One region of the Streptomyces sp. NPDC090045 genome, then DNA from elsewhere that is predicted to be linked to it. Evidence: riboswitches for the same ligand, from Rfam matches in the RefSeq annotation. Region 1 holds a riboswitch; the other holds the start of a gene.
The links. Region 1 has a riboswitch for cobalamin ahead of metE (5-methyltetrahydropteroyltriglutamate--homocysteine S-methyltransferase). Riboswitches for the same ligand answer to the same signal wherever they lie in the genome.
Positions count from the first base shown of each region.

Region 2: linked by a shared signal. The riboswitch ahead of ACIPYQ_RS29335 (ABC transporter substrate-binding protein) and the one ahead of metE (5-methyltetrahydropteroyltriglutamate--homocysteine S-methyltransferase) in region 1 are both predicted to bind cobalamin.

Region 1 covers NZ_JBIVFA010000013.1:146,602-153,883, reverse strand. The annotation lists gene ACIPYQ_RS29810 (FAD-dependent oxidoreductase) at 122-1,786, shown strand; cobalamin riboswitch at 1,902-2,128, shown strand; gene metE (5-methyltetrahydropteroyltriglutamate--homocysteine S-methyltransferase) at 2,301-4,625, shown strand; gene ACIPYQ_RS29800 (TetR/AcrR family transcriptional regulator) at 4,644-5,309, opposite strand; gene ACIPYQ_RS29795 (discoidin domain-containing protein) at 5,464-7,282, opposite strand, start outside.
Region 2 covers NZ_JBIVFA010000013.1:22,478-29,759, reverse strand. The annotation lists gene ACIPYQ_RS29345 (ABC transporter ATP-binding protein) at 1-677, opposite strand, end outside; gene ACIPYQ_RS29340 (FecCD family ABC transporter permease) at 647-1,663, opposite strand; gene ACIPYQ_RS29335 (ABC transporter substrate-binding protein) at 1,765-2,754, opposite strand; cobalamin riboswitch at 3,145-3,371, opposite strand; gene ACIPYQ_RS29330 (hypothetical protein) at 3,369-3,791, opposite strand; gene ACIPYQ_RS29325 (DUF6262 family protein) at 3,940-4,146, shown strand; gene ACIPYQ_RS29320 (hypothetical protein) at 4,222-4,473, shown strand; gene ACIPYQ_RS29315 (helix-turn-helix transcriptional regulator) at 4,648-5,673, opposite strand; gene ACIPYQ_RS29310 (DinB family protein) at 5,736-6,323, shown strand; gene ACIPYQ_RS29305 (VOC family protein) at 6,320-6,781, shown strand.

The DNA of each region.
Region 1 (7,282 bases):
GTCGCCACGGGGCGGCGCCACCCGAACCGATCGTTGTCCCGTAATCCCTCCAGCGCGAGAGGAGAGAACCAAGCGGGTGAACGAGCGAGGGAAGCGCCCTCGTACAGGGCATGGAAGAGCCATGAAGGAAAACGTCGACCACCGCGTCCCCGTCCTCATCGTGGGCGGCTCGCTGGTGGGCCTGTGCACCTCGCTCTTCCTCGGCCGGCACGGCATCAGCCACATGCTGGTCGAGAAGCACGCGGGTACCTCGATGCACCCGCGAGGACGCGGTATCAACGTACGGACCATGGAGTTGTTCCGCGTCGCCTGTGTCGAGGACCGGATCCGCGAGGCGGCCTCGGTCCTGGCGGACAACCACGGCATCCTGCAAGGCGGCTCCCTGACCGGTGAAGACCAGGAGTGGCTGTTCGAGCAGATCGATCCGGGGGGCGCACTCGCCCGTTTCAGCCCGTCGGCATGGTGCCTGTGCAGCCAGAACGACATCGAGCCGGTCCTGATGTCCGTGACCCCCGGGCTCGGGGCCGACCTGCGGTTCTCCACCGAACTCCTCTCCTTCGAACAGGACCCGGGCGGTGTGACCGCCCTCGTGAAGAACCGCGACACCGGGGAGCACAGCACGGTGCGCGCGGACTACCTCGTCGCCGCCGACGGGCCGCGCAGTCCGGTGCGGGAAGGGCTCCGGATCGGCCAGAGCGGTCCCGGTGACCTCTTCCACAACGTGAGCATCACCTTCCGCTCCCGCATGCTCGCGGACGTGGTCGGCGACCGGCGTTTCATCGTGTGCTACCTGACCAAGCCCGACGCCGACGGGGCCCTGCTGCCGGTGGACAACAGCGAGCGGTGGGTCTTCCACGCGCCGTGGCACCCCGACCGCGGCGAGACCCTGGAGGACTTCACAGACGAGCGCTGCGTCGAGCACATCCGCCGGGCCATCGGCGCACCCGACCTGGACGTCGAGATCACCGGGAAGGCCCCGTGGCACGCCGCCCAGCGGGTCGCGCAGCGGTACGTGGCCGGCCGGGTCTTCCTGGCCGGCGACTCCGCCCACGAGATGTCCCCCACCGGGGCGTTCGGCTCCAACACCGGTATCCAGGACGCGCACAACCTGGCCTGGAAGCTCGCGGCCGTACTGGACGGCGCGGCCGGCCCCGGGCTGCTGGAGACGTACGAGGCCGAGCGGCTCCCGGTGGCGCGGGCGACGAGCGAGCGCGCCTCGGCCCGGTCCGTCGAGCACAGCCACCCGGGGTACGAGCCCGACCCCGAGACCGCCCCCCGGGCCCAGTCCGAGCCCGCCCCGGGCGGACGGCAGGGCGGTGTCCTGTCCGTGGCCATGGGCTACCGCTACAACCAGGGGGCGGTCCTGGGCACCGATCCCGACCAGCCGGTCGTGCCCGAACGGATGCGTCTGTGCGGCGAACCGGGCACGCGCGCGCCGCACATGTGGCTCCACGCCCCGGGGGAGGAGCAGCAGAAGTCCACCCTGGACCTCTACGAGCGGTCCTTCGTCCTGCTCAGCTCCGAGGGCACGCCGTGGAGCGGGGCGGCGCGATCCGTCGCCAAACGGATGAACCTGCGCCTGGACGCCTACGCCATCGGCAACGGGCCGGAGGCCGAGCTGATCCCTTCGAACGGCGGCGACTGGGCCGAGGCGCACGGCACGACCGCGGCCGGGGCGGTCCTCGTCCGCCCGGACGGCTTCGTGGCCTGGCGTTCGGAGGAGGCCGTGGCTGATGAGGAATCGGTCCTCTACAAGGTCCTGACCACCCTGCTGGACCGGTACTGACCTTCCCCCCCCCGGATCCCCGCGCCGCCCCGGCGGTGCGGGGATCCTCCGTGTCCCGGTCTCGCCGCGCCATCCGGATATTGGACAACCCTGTCCGTTGGCGACGAACGCCATCTACTCTGGCCGGGCAGCTGGTTCGCACCCGTCAGCCGGACGGGGTGCGTCGTAAGAGGGAACCCGGTGGGAATCCGGGACTGCCCCGCAGCGGTGAGCGGGAACGACCGCCGTCATACGCACTGGGACCGGATCCGGTCCTGGGAAGCGACGGCCAGTAGGTGCCCGCCGGGAGACCGGCAGGCGTGCCCGCGAGTCCGAAGACCTGCCCGTTGCCCGAGCGCGAACGACCGCGCCCGGTTTCCCGGTGACCTCGTGGGCGGGTCGGCGTGCTTCAGGCGGATCGTTCCGGCGCGTACCTCAGGCGTACGCGCATCCGGCGGTCCGCCCGTTCCGGCACCCCTTCGCAGCCCAGGCCCGTCACCGGGTCCATGGAGACACGCTCGCGAAGGAGAGTTCCGTGACCACCGAGTCCGCAGCCGCGGCAGTACAGGCCACCGTGTACGGCTACCCCCGCCAGGGCGGCAGCCGGGAACTGAAGAAGGCCGTCGAGGGCTACTGGAAGGGCCGCGTCACCGCCGACGCCCTCCGGGGCACCGCCCGTGACCTGCGCCGGACCAACTGGCAGCAGCTGGCCGACGCCGGCATCACCGAAGTGCCGACCGGCGACTTCTCGTACTACGACCACGTGCTGGACACCAGTGTGATGGTCGGCGCCGTCCCCGAGCGCCACCGCGCCGCGGTGCGGACCGACGCCCTCGACGGCTACTTCGCCATGGCGCGCGGTACCCAGGACGTGGCGCCGCTGGAGATGACCAAGTGGTTCGACACCAACTACCACTACCTGGTGCCCGAACTCGGCCCGGACACCGTGTTCACGGCGGACTCCTCGAAGCAGGTCGCCGAGCTCGAAGAGGCACGGGCGCTCGGCCACACCGCCCGCCCGGTGCTGGTCGGGCCCGTGACGTACCTCCTGCTGGCCAAGCCCGCCCCCGGTGTCGCCGCCGACTTCGAGCCCCTGACCCTGCTCGACCGCCTGCTGCCCGTCTACGCCCGGGTCCTGGCCGACCTGCGCGCGGCCGGAGCCGAGTGGGTGCAACTGGACGAGCCCGCGCTCGTGCAGGACCGCACCCCCGCCGAACTGAACGCCGCCGCCCGCGCGTACCGCGAGCTCGGCGCCCCGGGCGACCGGCCGAAGCTGCTCGTGGCCTCGTACTTCGACCGGCTCGGCGAGGCCCTGCCGGTGCTGGCCAAGGCTCCCGTCGACGGGCTCGCCCTGGACTTCACCGATGCCGCCGCCGCGAACCTCGCCGACCTCGCCGCCGTCGGCGGCCTGCCCGGCAAGCGGCTCGTCGCGGGCGTCGTCAACGGCCGCAACATCTGGATCAACGACCTCGAGAAGTCCCTGTCCACCCTCGGTACCCTCCTGGGCCTCGCCGACCGGGTCGACGTGGCCGCCTCCTGCTCCCTGCTCCACGTCCCGCTGGACGCCACCGTCGAACGGGACGTCGACCCGCAGGTCAGGCGCTGGCTCGCCTTCGCCCGGCAGAAGACCGCGGAGATCGCCACGCTCGCCCGCGGCCTCTCCGGCGGCACCGACGCGATCGCGGCCGAACTCGCCGCCAACCGGGCCGACCTGGCCTCCCGCGCCCACTCCGCCGTCACCCGCGATCCCGCCGTGCGCGCCCGGACCGCGGCGATCACCGACGCCGACGGCCGCCGCTCCCAGCCGTACGAGGAGCGCGCGAGCGCCCAGCACGCCCGCCTGGGCCTGCCGCTGCTGCCCACGACGACCATCGGCTCGTTCCCGCAGACCGACGAACTGCGCGTGGCCCGCGCCGACCTGCGGGCCGGCCGCATCGACACGGCGGGCTACGAGGACCGCATCGAGGCCGAGATCCGGGAGGTCCTGGCCTTCCAGGAGAAGGCCGGCATCGACGTCCTCGTGCACGGCGAGCCCGAGCGCAACGACATGGTCCAGTACTTCGCCGAGCAGCTCACCGGCTACCTCGCCACCCAGCACGGCTGGGTCCAGTCCTACGGCACCCGCTACGTCCGCCCGCCCGTCCTGGCCGGCGACATCTCCCGCCCCGACCCGATGACCGTGCGCTGGACCACGTACGCCCAGGCGCAGACGGGCCGCCCGGTCAAGGGCATGCTCACCGGCCCCGTCACCATGCTCGCCTGGTCCTTCGTCCGCGACGACCAGCCGCTCGGCGACACCGCCCGCCAGGTGGCGCTGGCCCTGCGCGACGAGGTGAACGACCTGGAGGCGGCGGGCACCTCCGTCATCCAGGTGGACGAACCGGCGCTGCGGGAGACCCTCCCGCTGCGCGCCGCCGACCACGCCGCCTACCTGGCGTGGGCCACCGAGTCCTTCCGGCTCACCACCGCCGGGGTCCGTCCGGACACCCAGATCCACACGCACATGTGCTACGCCGAGTTCGGCGACATCGTCGACGCCATCGAGGCCCTCGACGCCGACGTCATCAGCCTGGAGGCGGCCCGCTCGCACATGCAGGTCGCCGACGAGCTCGCGGGCGCCGACTACCCGCGCGAGGTCGGCCCCGGCGTCTGGGACATCCACTCGCCGCGGATCCCCTCGGTGTCCGAGGCGTCGGCGCTGCTCCGCAAGGGCCTCGCGGCCATCCCGGCCGAACGGCTGTGGGTCAACCCCGACTGCGGCCTGAAGACCCGGGCCTGGCCGGAGACCAGGGCCTCCCTGGAGAACCTGGTCGAGGCGGCCCGCCAGGTCCGCGCCGAGGTCACCGCCGACGGCGCCTGATCCGGGGACCCGGCCGCCTCAGGCGGAGCGCGGTGGTGCGACGCGCTCCCGGACGGGCGGCCGGGCCCCGTCGCCGAAGCCGCCGGCGCAGTCGTCGCCGACGAGGCCCGCCACGTGGTCGGTGATCGTGTCGAGGATGTCCGTGGAGATCGTCGCGTCGCCGAGCACGAGGTGGTTGAGCGTCAGCCCGTCCGTCATGGCGGCCAGATAGCGGGCCAGCACGGTCACGGGGACGCGGAGTTCGAGGCCCATGTGGTGACGGAGCTGTTCGATGAGCTCGGCGTAGGTGTCGGCGTACAGCTGGTACTGGCGTCGCGCCAGGTGCTCGAAGCCGGGCCGGCGCAGGGCGTACTGCGTGAGTTCGTACGTGAGCATGTGCTCGCCCGGGTGGGCGGACACGTGGTCCCAGTACGCCTGGAAGCCGGCCCGGACGGTCTCGCGGAGGGTGGCCCTGGGCTGGACCGCCTCCTTCACCACGGCGATGCTGTGCTCGGTGATGGCCGCCATGACGGATTCGAGCAGGGCCTGCTTGGAGTCGAAGCAGTAGTGGAAGACGCTCAGTGACACGCCCGCCTCGGCGGATATCGACCGGGTCGTCGTCCGGGCGACCCCGTCTCGGGTCATCGCGCGGATGGCGGCCTCGGTCAGCTGCCGGCGCCGGTCGGCCGACGGCATCCGTGCCATGGGCGATCCCTTCGGTTCGTGCTGCTGTGCAATGCGGTGCGAGTACGGGCGGTGCGGTACGGGCGCTTCGGTGCGGCGGCGGGAAGACGGCCGGGGCCGGCCGGATCGGTGAGGATCCGGCCGGCCCCGGCACCAGGGCACCGCGTGGGCGGCGTCAGCTGCTGTAGACGCCGACCTCGTAGAGCGAGTACCCCCACTGGGTGCCGCGCTGGAGTCCGTGGACGCGTACGTACCGGGCCGGGGTGCCGGCGAACTGCGCCGTGTCCAGCCCGCCGTCACCGGTGGTCGTGGACCACACGGACTGCCAGTTCGTGCCGTCGCCCGAGAGCTCGATCCGGTACGACTTCCCGTGGGCGCGTTCCCATTCGAGGGTGACGCGCTTGACCAGACCCGGCGTCCCGAGGTCGATCTGGAGCCACTGGTCGTCGCTCCAGTCGCTCGCCCAGCGGGTGCCCGTGTTCCCGTCCACGGCCCGCGAGGGCGCGTAGCTGATGAACGGGTTCCACTCGGACGAGCTGGCCGAGGCGGGGGCGCCCGCGGCCAGGTTCACCCCGGCCTTGTGCTTCTCGGACGAGCCCCAGGTGGTGAGGTAGGACTCGGCGCCCCGGAACAGGTCGTCCACCACGTCCTGGCCGCCGGTGATCCGGATGTCCTCGATCCAGTCCGGGACCAGACCGTAGTGCGAGGCGCCGTCGGTGTTGAGGTCCCAGGTGCGCACGCCGGTGGTCTGCTTGTCGATCACCGCGCCGCCGTCGGTGCTGCGGAAGGGGTAGCGCACCGGGTTGGGGGTGTCCGCGCCGCGGGGGCCGGGCCAGCCGCCGACGCCGTTCATGTCGGTGCCGTAGCCGTAGCCGACGTTGTACTTGTCGCGCAGGGCGTTCTTGGCCTTGGCCTCCGCGCTGAAGCCCTCGGCCCCGTTCATGTACTGGGCGACGAACCCGCCGAGCTTGTAGAGCCGCTCGGTCCAGTTGTCGTCCATCCAGCTGTGCGAGGAGATGATGCCCGGGTAGGACTCGGACTCCAGGATGTCGAAGGCCCGGCCGGCGGCCTTGACGCTCATGTGGTCGATCTCCAGCATCATCTTGCGTTTCATCATGCCGCGCACCGCGTACTCGCCGAGCTCGGTGAGACCGCGGGTGTTGCACTGCGCGTCCGCCGCGTACGAGGGGACCGCCACGCCCGCCGGGAGCTGCTTCTGCGCTTCGGGAGCCGCCGCGAGACCGATGGGGTTGTCGTGCTGCGGGCCCTTGCACTTCTCGGTCTGCCAGAAGGTGCCGGTGGACAGGAACTGGCCCACGTTGATCGCCGTGCCGAGCGCGCCCTGGTCGAAGCGGACCCCGCACAGGGCGTTGTCGAACTTGTGGCACAGGAACATGCTGCGCACGCCCAGCTTGTGCAGCTCGTCCAGGCCGCGGTCGACGTCCTCCTTGCTGCACTGCGCGATGTCCAGGATCTGCTTGCAGCCGAACGGCTCGGAGGTCTCGACCCCGAGGACGACGGCCAGCTTGCCCTGCTTGACGACGTCGCGGGCCTGCGCGGAGTCGGTGACGATCCGGAACCAGCCCTTGCCCGGGCCGCCGTACATCTTGTCGATGTACGCCTGCATGTCGTACGTCTTCTGCGCCTCCAGACGGATGGCGGTCATCTCGTCGCAGCCGCGGTCCTTGAAGAAGTAGACCGAGCAGATGACTCCGTTGGTGACGAGGTCGTTGACGAGCACCCGCTGGCCGCCGCGCCAGGCGCGTTCGACCCAGGCGTAGTAGTTCTGCTGGTGGGTCAGCGAGTCGTGGGCGGGCCAGTCCTTGAAGGTCGGCCAGCCGTTCGGGTCGTGCTTGCCGTCGCCGCCCTTCGTGATGAAGTCGAAGATGGCGAGCGTGCCGTCGGGATAGTGCTCGGGGCAGTCCTTGAGCGCGTCGGCCACGCCCTGCTCGGAGAACGGCTTGCCGCAGATGAGACGGCCGCCGAAGCCCTCG
Region 2 (7,282 bases), 120 kb from region 1:
ATCACGCAGATCCGGTCGCAGAACGCCGCGGCGAGGTTCAGGTCGTGCAGCGCGACGACGGCGGTGACGCCGAGCCTTCGCACGAGCCGCAGGGCGTCCAGCTGGTGCCGCAGGTCCAGGTGGTTGGTCGGTTCGTCCAGCACCATGGTCCCCGTGCGCTGGGCGAGCGCGCGGGCGATCAGGACCCGCTGCTTCTCCCCGCCCGACAGCCGGTCGAACGGCGCGTGCGCGAGGGAGTCGACGCGCAGCTCCGCCAGGGACCGGGTGATGATGTCGCGGTCGTCCGCGTCATCGCCGGCGAAGGCCCGCTTGTGCGGGGTGCGGCCCATCGCCACCACGTCGTACACGGTCAGTTCGAAGTCCCCGGACGTCTCCTGCAGTACGGCCGCGAGCTGCTGGGCGAGGCGTTTGCCCGGCATCCGCCAGACGTCCTCGCCGTCGAGGAGGACCCGGCCCGAGGTGGGCCGCACCGCCCGGTAGAAGGTGCGCAGCAGGGTGGACTTGCCGGCGCCGTTGGGGCCGACGAGGCCCACGATCTCGCCGGGTGCCACGTGCAGGGACGCCTCGTGGACCAGCGCCTTGCCGTTCACCACGACGCTGACGTCCTCGGCGCGCAGGGATCCGGGCTCTCCGGTCGGTCGGTGGGTCACCGGGCGGCCTTCCGTCGCATCAGCCAGAGGAAGAAGGGGCCGCCGACGAGGGCGGTGAGGATGCCCACCGGTATCTCTTCCGGGCTCATGAGGGTGCGCGCGGCCAGATCGGCGGAGATGAGGAACGCCGCACCCAGGAGCGCCGCGGCGGGCAGCGCGCGGCGGTGGTCGGCGCCCACGAGCAGCCGCACCACGTGCGGCATGATCAGGCCGACGAAGCCGATCTGCCCGCTGACCGCGACGATCGTGCCGATCATCAGGGCCACCAGCGTGAACAGGGCGCCGCGGAACCGGTGCACGTCCAGACCGAGGGCCGCAGCGGCCTCCTCGCCGGCCAGCAGGAGGTTGAGCGGACGGCAGACACCGAGGAGGACGGCCGTCCCGAGCAGGACCGCACCGACCGGGATCCACACCGTCGTCCAGGTGGTGCCGGCCAGACCGCCGAGCATCCAGCGCAGCGCGGACTGCGTCTTGTGCGGATCGTTCGAGGTGACGATCAGGAAGCTGGCCAGCGCCGACAGCACCTCGGCCGTGGCCACACCCGCCAGGACCAGCCGTACCGTCGTCATCCGGCCGCCGGAGCGGGCCAGGAAGTAGACGGCGACCAGGGCGGCCAGGGCCCCGCAGAACGCGGCCATCGGCAGGGTGAACAGCCCGAACACCGTCAGGTTCAGGACGAGGACGAGCACCGCGCCGACCGACGCGCCCGAGGACACGCCCAGCAGCATCGGATCGGCCAGCGGGTTGCGGACCAGTGCCTGCAGTGCCATGCCGGCCACCGACAGACCCGCGCCGACCACCCCGGCCAGCAGCACCCGGGGCAGGCGGACGTCCATGACGATCGTCTCGCGCACCGGGGTCCACGTCGGCTCGGCGAGGGACGGGTGCACGCGGTGCAGCAGGATGCCCCACACCTGGTCGGCCGGGACGCTGATCGAGCCGGCCGCGATGCCGGCGGTGGCGGCGCCGGCCACCAGCGCGCCCAGGAGGGCCAGCACGACGGCGTACGGGATCCCGGGGCGCCGCGCGGGGCCGGGCCGGCCTTCCTCGCGGAGGCCTGGCCGGGCCTCCTCGCGCAGGCCGGCCCCCACAGGTGCCGGGGCCTTCGCCCCGGTCACTGGACGAGGCCCGGGTGGAGCTGACGCGCCAGCGACTCGACGGCCGCCGGCACCCGCACGCCGACCACCGTGGAGGACAGCGGCAGGACCGCGAACCGCTGGTTCTTGATCGCGGGCACGTCCTTCAGCGCCGGATGGGCGAGCAGGAACTTCTTCTTGTCCTCGACGGACTGGTCGCCGTAGTCGTAGATGACGATGGCCTCGGGGGCGCGCTGCGCCACCTGCTCGAACGAGACGTCGCCGAAGGCCTTGTCCAGGTCGGCGAAGAGGTTCACCCCGCCGGCCCGCCGGATCATCTCGTTGCCGATGCCCTTGCCGCCCGCGGTGAAGGCCGTCTTGTCGCCGCTGTCGTACACGAAGAGCTTGACGGGGGTGACGCCGGCGAGCCCGGTCTCGACCTTGTCGAGGGTGGCGTGCAGCTTCCCCAGCCGCTCCTCGGCCCGCTCGGGCACGCCGAAGATCTTGGCGACCGTGCGGATCTCCTCGTCCATGGCGGCCACGTCCACCGGGCCGGTGGGGCACTCCTCGGTGTTGAGGCGGGTGTTGATCCCGGCCTTGGTGAAGGCGGCCCGGCTGCGTCCCTCCTTCTCGTCGAAGGTGGAGGACCACCCGCCGTAGACGAAGTCGGGCTCGGCCTCCAGGAGTGCCTCGAAGGACGGGTACTCCTTCGAGAGCACCTTCACGCCGTCGTAGGCGGCCTGGTACTCGGGGAGGATCTTGTCGTCGAGATAGCCCGTCCCCACCATCGACTTCTCCAGACCGAGCGCCAGCATCACCTCGGTCGCGTGCTGGTTCAGCGATACCGCGCGCTGCGGCGGACGCCGATAGGTGCTCGTCACCCCGCAGTTGGTGACCGTGACCGGAAAGCCCTCGGCGGTCGTGCCCGGCGAGGGGGCGGCGGAGGGCGTGGTGCCGCCTCCGCAGCCGGATATCAGCAGGGCGACGGCGAGCGCGGACAGCACGGCCTTCGGGTGGTTGCGGGGCATGGGTGGTGGTCCTCTCACCGCGGATGGTTCGGATGTTCTTGACGCCCCGTCGGGGGGCGCAGGGCGCAGGGCGCACAGGGGCCCGGGAGCGAACGGGCGCACGGAGCCGAGCGCGGTGCATCGCGCCACGGCTCGCGGGGACGGCAAGGCGGTGTCCCCGCACGGTGCACCACGGCGCCTGGGGGCAGGGCGTTGCACGGGCCCGCCGGGCGGCCCGTCGTCTACGAGGGGATCAGCCCCGGGACCTCGATGTCGACGTCGAGATAGGGCAAGCCGGTGTCGTGCTCAACGCACCCAGCGGTGGTGACGGTCTGGTCGGCCACGTCAACTCTCCTTCGCGAGTCGCGGCAGAAAGGTCCCGGGGAGGCGTGCCCGGGCCCCCGCACGACGCTTCGTCATGCGGGCAGTGGCAGGTCTTCGGACTCGCGGGCACGCCTGCCGGTCTCCCGGCGGGCACCTACTGGCCGTCGCTTCCCAGGACCGGATCCGGTCCCAGTGCGTATGACGGCGGTCGTTCCCGCTCACCGCTGCGGGGCAGTCCCGGATTCCCACCGGGTTCCCTCTTACGACGCACCCCGTCCGGCTGACGGGTGCGAACCAGCTGCGCTCACACCCTACCCGCGAGGCCGGTCCCCCCGGCCGCCCCGGCCTCCGGACGGCCTCAGTTCGCGGGTCGCGGGTCGCGGGTGGCGGGGGCAGTCGGGGCTGCGGGCGGGCGGGACCGTCGGCGGGAGACCGGCGGCCGGGCCGTCCGCGAGCCGCCACGCCGTGCGGATGGAGCCGATCAACTGCCGTGCGCTGTACGGCGACACCTCCAGCTCCTGACGGGCCTGGCCCAGGAGGTCCAGGTCCCCTTCCGGGCCCCGTGACGCCGCCTCGTCGCGGCGGCGGGCCAGGTCACCCTCGCCGAAGACGTCGAGCAGGGTCAGGGAGAACAGGACGTACGCCGACGCCTCGTCGATGAGGTTCCGGGTCACGTCCGGAATCTCCGCGGCCGCCTCCTCGCCCAGGTGCCGGTGGAGATCGTGGAAGGCCACGTGTTCCAGGGCCCGCCGGAGTTCGGGGGAGACGCAGGGGTAGCCGGCCCGCAGATCAGTCGCTGTGAGGGGAAGTGCATGCCTTCTGAACTGCGGTTTTCTCGCAGTGACTCAGGGCAGTCGACCTCTGAGCGTGTGCCAGTAGCGGCTGGCCCGTCCACCCCAGGACAAGCTCACCCGAGTCGAGAAGGCGATCGGCCAACTCCGTCGAGAGCGAGGCCGGTTGGCCGTCCGGGCCGTCGCCGAACGGGCCAGGGTCTCCGCCACGTTCCTCTACGAGAACACCGACGCGCGGTCCCTCGTCCAGCATGCCGTCGCCGACCACCGCAGCAGCCACGACCACGAAGTCCAGTAGGAGCACGAGCGGATCGAAGCGTCCTGGCGCGAACGCGCGCTCAACGCTGAGGAAGAACTCACCCGAGCGCAGAAGGTGATCTTCACGCAGCGGCAGTGGATCGGCGAGCTGATGGGCCAGATCCGCGACGTCGAACAGATGGTCCCCGGTAAATCCGTCCAGCAGCTCGTCACCGAGAACACCAGTCTCAAGCACCGCGTCCAGCAGCTGACCCAGGAACACCGCACGCTGCAAGAACGCCTCGAAGGCGCCCGGTCCAACCTCCGCTTCGCCGACAAGCGCATCGCCGATTTCGAAGCCCAACTCCTCGAACTGGACCACTCATGACCGAACCGCCCGACTCCGACCCGATCCGTCGCCAGGCCACCAGGAAGGTCTCCGCGACGATGTCTGCGGCGTCGTCGGCCTGGTCGGGCCGGCGTATGGCGAAGCCCAGGATCGGGTCGAGTGCTCGGCATAGAGGCAGCGGAGGCGCTCAGTCGGCACTGGCGTGGTCGCGGCTCATGACTCCCTCATGTCCGGCACCGGTGAGATCGTTGTACCGGCCGACAGCAGTCTCTCCGCCAGCGCGCGACAGCGCCTCCCGAGCTCCGGAGGGTCGAGTACCTCGAAGTCGTGCCCCAGCAGGAGTACGTGCATGAGCACGAAGTCGAGGCTGGCGGCGCCACTGAGCACCTCGCAGAGCTTGCTCCCTCGCCGTCGTACGACGGCCGCCGACGCCGGAATCTGCGCGCGCACCGTGTCGGCCGACGCGTGCACGAGGAAGCGCGCCTGGTGCGGGTAGACCCGACTCGCCACACCCTCCTGCACGTACGTTGCCGCGTCGGGCGCCGCGCGCGGGCGGAAGCGCCAGGTCCGTGCGGACGCGTCGGTCATCCGGTCGACGCGGAAGCTGCGCCAGTCGTCGCGATCGAGGTCGTAGGCGAGGAGGTACCAGCGCCGGTCGGAGGCGACCAGGCGGTAGGGCTCGACCCGCCGACGTCGCACCTCGCCCCCTGGAGGCACCTCCCGGACGAAGTCTGGGGGAGGGTAGTCGAAGCCTGCCTCGACCTCGTCGCGGCAGGCTCTGGCCAGCGTCATGAGCACCTCGGGATCGACCGGCGTGCGGCCTCCACCGAAGAACTCCACCGAGCCGGAGAGCGCGCGCACCTCGTGCCGAAGCCGGGTGGGCAGCACCTGGTCGAGCTTGGTCAGCGCCTGGAGTGCGGCGTCGCCGGCGCCGGCAACCGCGCCACCCGCGCCGGCGAGCAGCGAGACTGCGGTGGCGATCGCCTCCTGGTCGTCGAGAAGCAGCGGCGGCAGGTCCTGCCCCGGGCCGAGTTGGTAGCCGCCGCCGACACCCTGGCTGGCATGCACCGGATAGCCGAGCGTGCGCAGCCGCTCGACATCACGCCGTACCGTGCGCGGCGTGACCCCGAGCCGGTCGGCGAGCTCGGGGCCGGTCCAGACCTGGCGCTGCTGCAGCAGCCCGAGCAGGGTGAGCACCCGCTCCGTCGTACCCCGCTCGTTACCGCTTGCCCCGTCCATGCCGCCCACCCTGCCAGAAATAGCGGACCGATCCTGTCCGCCAGAGGTGCCAGGGTGGCTCCATGGACGCAAACGAACTCGACTGGAACCGGACGCTGCGCGAGCAGTGGGAGGTCCACTGGAACCATCAGCTCCGAGCCCGGCTCGACAGCCTCACCGACGACGAGTACTTCTGGTCGCCGGTACCGGACGCCTGGAGCGTGCGGCCGCGCGGCAGCTCGACGGCGCCCGTGCAAGTCGGTGCCGGGGACTTCACGATCGACTTCGCCGTCCCGCAGCCGGTCCCGGCGGCCTTCACCACGATCGCCTGGCGACTCGGTCACGTCATCGTCGGCGTGCTCGCCGCGCGCAACGCGGCGCACTTCGGCGCGTCGGCGGCGTCGTACGAGAACTGGGAGTACGCCGGCAGCGCGGCCACCGCGCTCGACCAGCTCGAGACCCAGCTCGACATCTGGCTGGCCGGGGTGCGCAGCCTCGGCGACGCCGGGCTCCGGGGCCCGATGGGTGAGAAGGAGCCCTTCCCCGAGGCGCCCATGGCCGATCTGGTGCTGCACATCCACCGCGAGCTGATCCACCACCTGTCCGAGGTCTGTCTGCTGCGCGACCTCTACCGGCACACGAATCCCGCTACGAACGGAGCAACCCGATGAGCCGCCACATCCAGGTCACCTTCGACGCCCATGACCCGCGGGCGCTGTCGTCCTTCTGGCGCGACGTACTGGGTTACGTCCACCCCGGCCCGCCCGGGGTGGACCTGCCCGAGGGCGCCGACCCGCTGGCAGCGTGGGACGACTTCCTCGCGCGGGTCGGCGTACCGGAGGAGCAGCGCAACGCGAAATCGGCCATCGAGGACCCGGACGGGCACGGCCCACGAGTGTTCTTCCAGCAGGTGCCGGAGGACAAGGTCGCCAAGAATCGCGTCCACCTCGACGTCCGTGCGGCTCCCGGACTGCAGGGAGAGGAGCGGATGGCGGCACTGGAGGCCGAGTGCGACCGGCTCGTCGCGCTGGGAGCGAAGCGGGTACGTCGCGACGAGCCCGCTCCCCCGATGAGTGCCGGCTTCATCGTGATGACCGACCCCGAGGGCAACGAGTTCTGCCTGGACTGACGCAGCTCAGCTGTAGTCGCGGAAGCCACGGCCGGTATTGCCCGTATCTCGACTGGACCCGCACTTCGGGCTCAACCGTGCCAGTGAAGCGTTCAGCGCGGCCCTGTGCCTTCACGCGGACACGCTCGAAGCCGCCCTCGCCACCGAGCCCGCCGCGTCACGGACACCTACGCGACGCATCCGTGCAGTTCACAGTCCATCCGGCCAGATCGACGATCGGTAAAGCGCCCGAGGCGCTTCATCTCGTACACCGTGAAGATGACCCAGCAGTGCGGGGCGTGGGCCTTGATCTCGCGGGCCGCGGCGAGCGCGTCGAGCTGGGAGTCGAGTTCCTGGCCCAGGGTCGAGCAGCGGGCGTACCCGATGCGGATGTCCGCGCCCGGGGCGTCCGGGCTGGTCGGTGCCGGTGGCGGGGTGCCGGGCCGCCACGGCTGCCCCGGTCCCGATCGGCCGGAATCTGGACCCGTAGGAGCTTCGCGAGCCGGGGCACCCTGGTGAAGC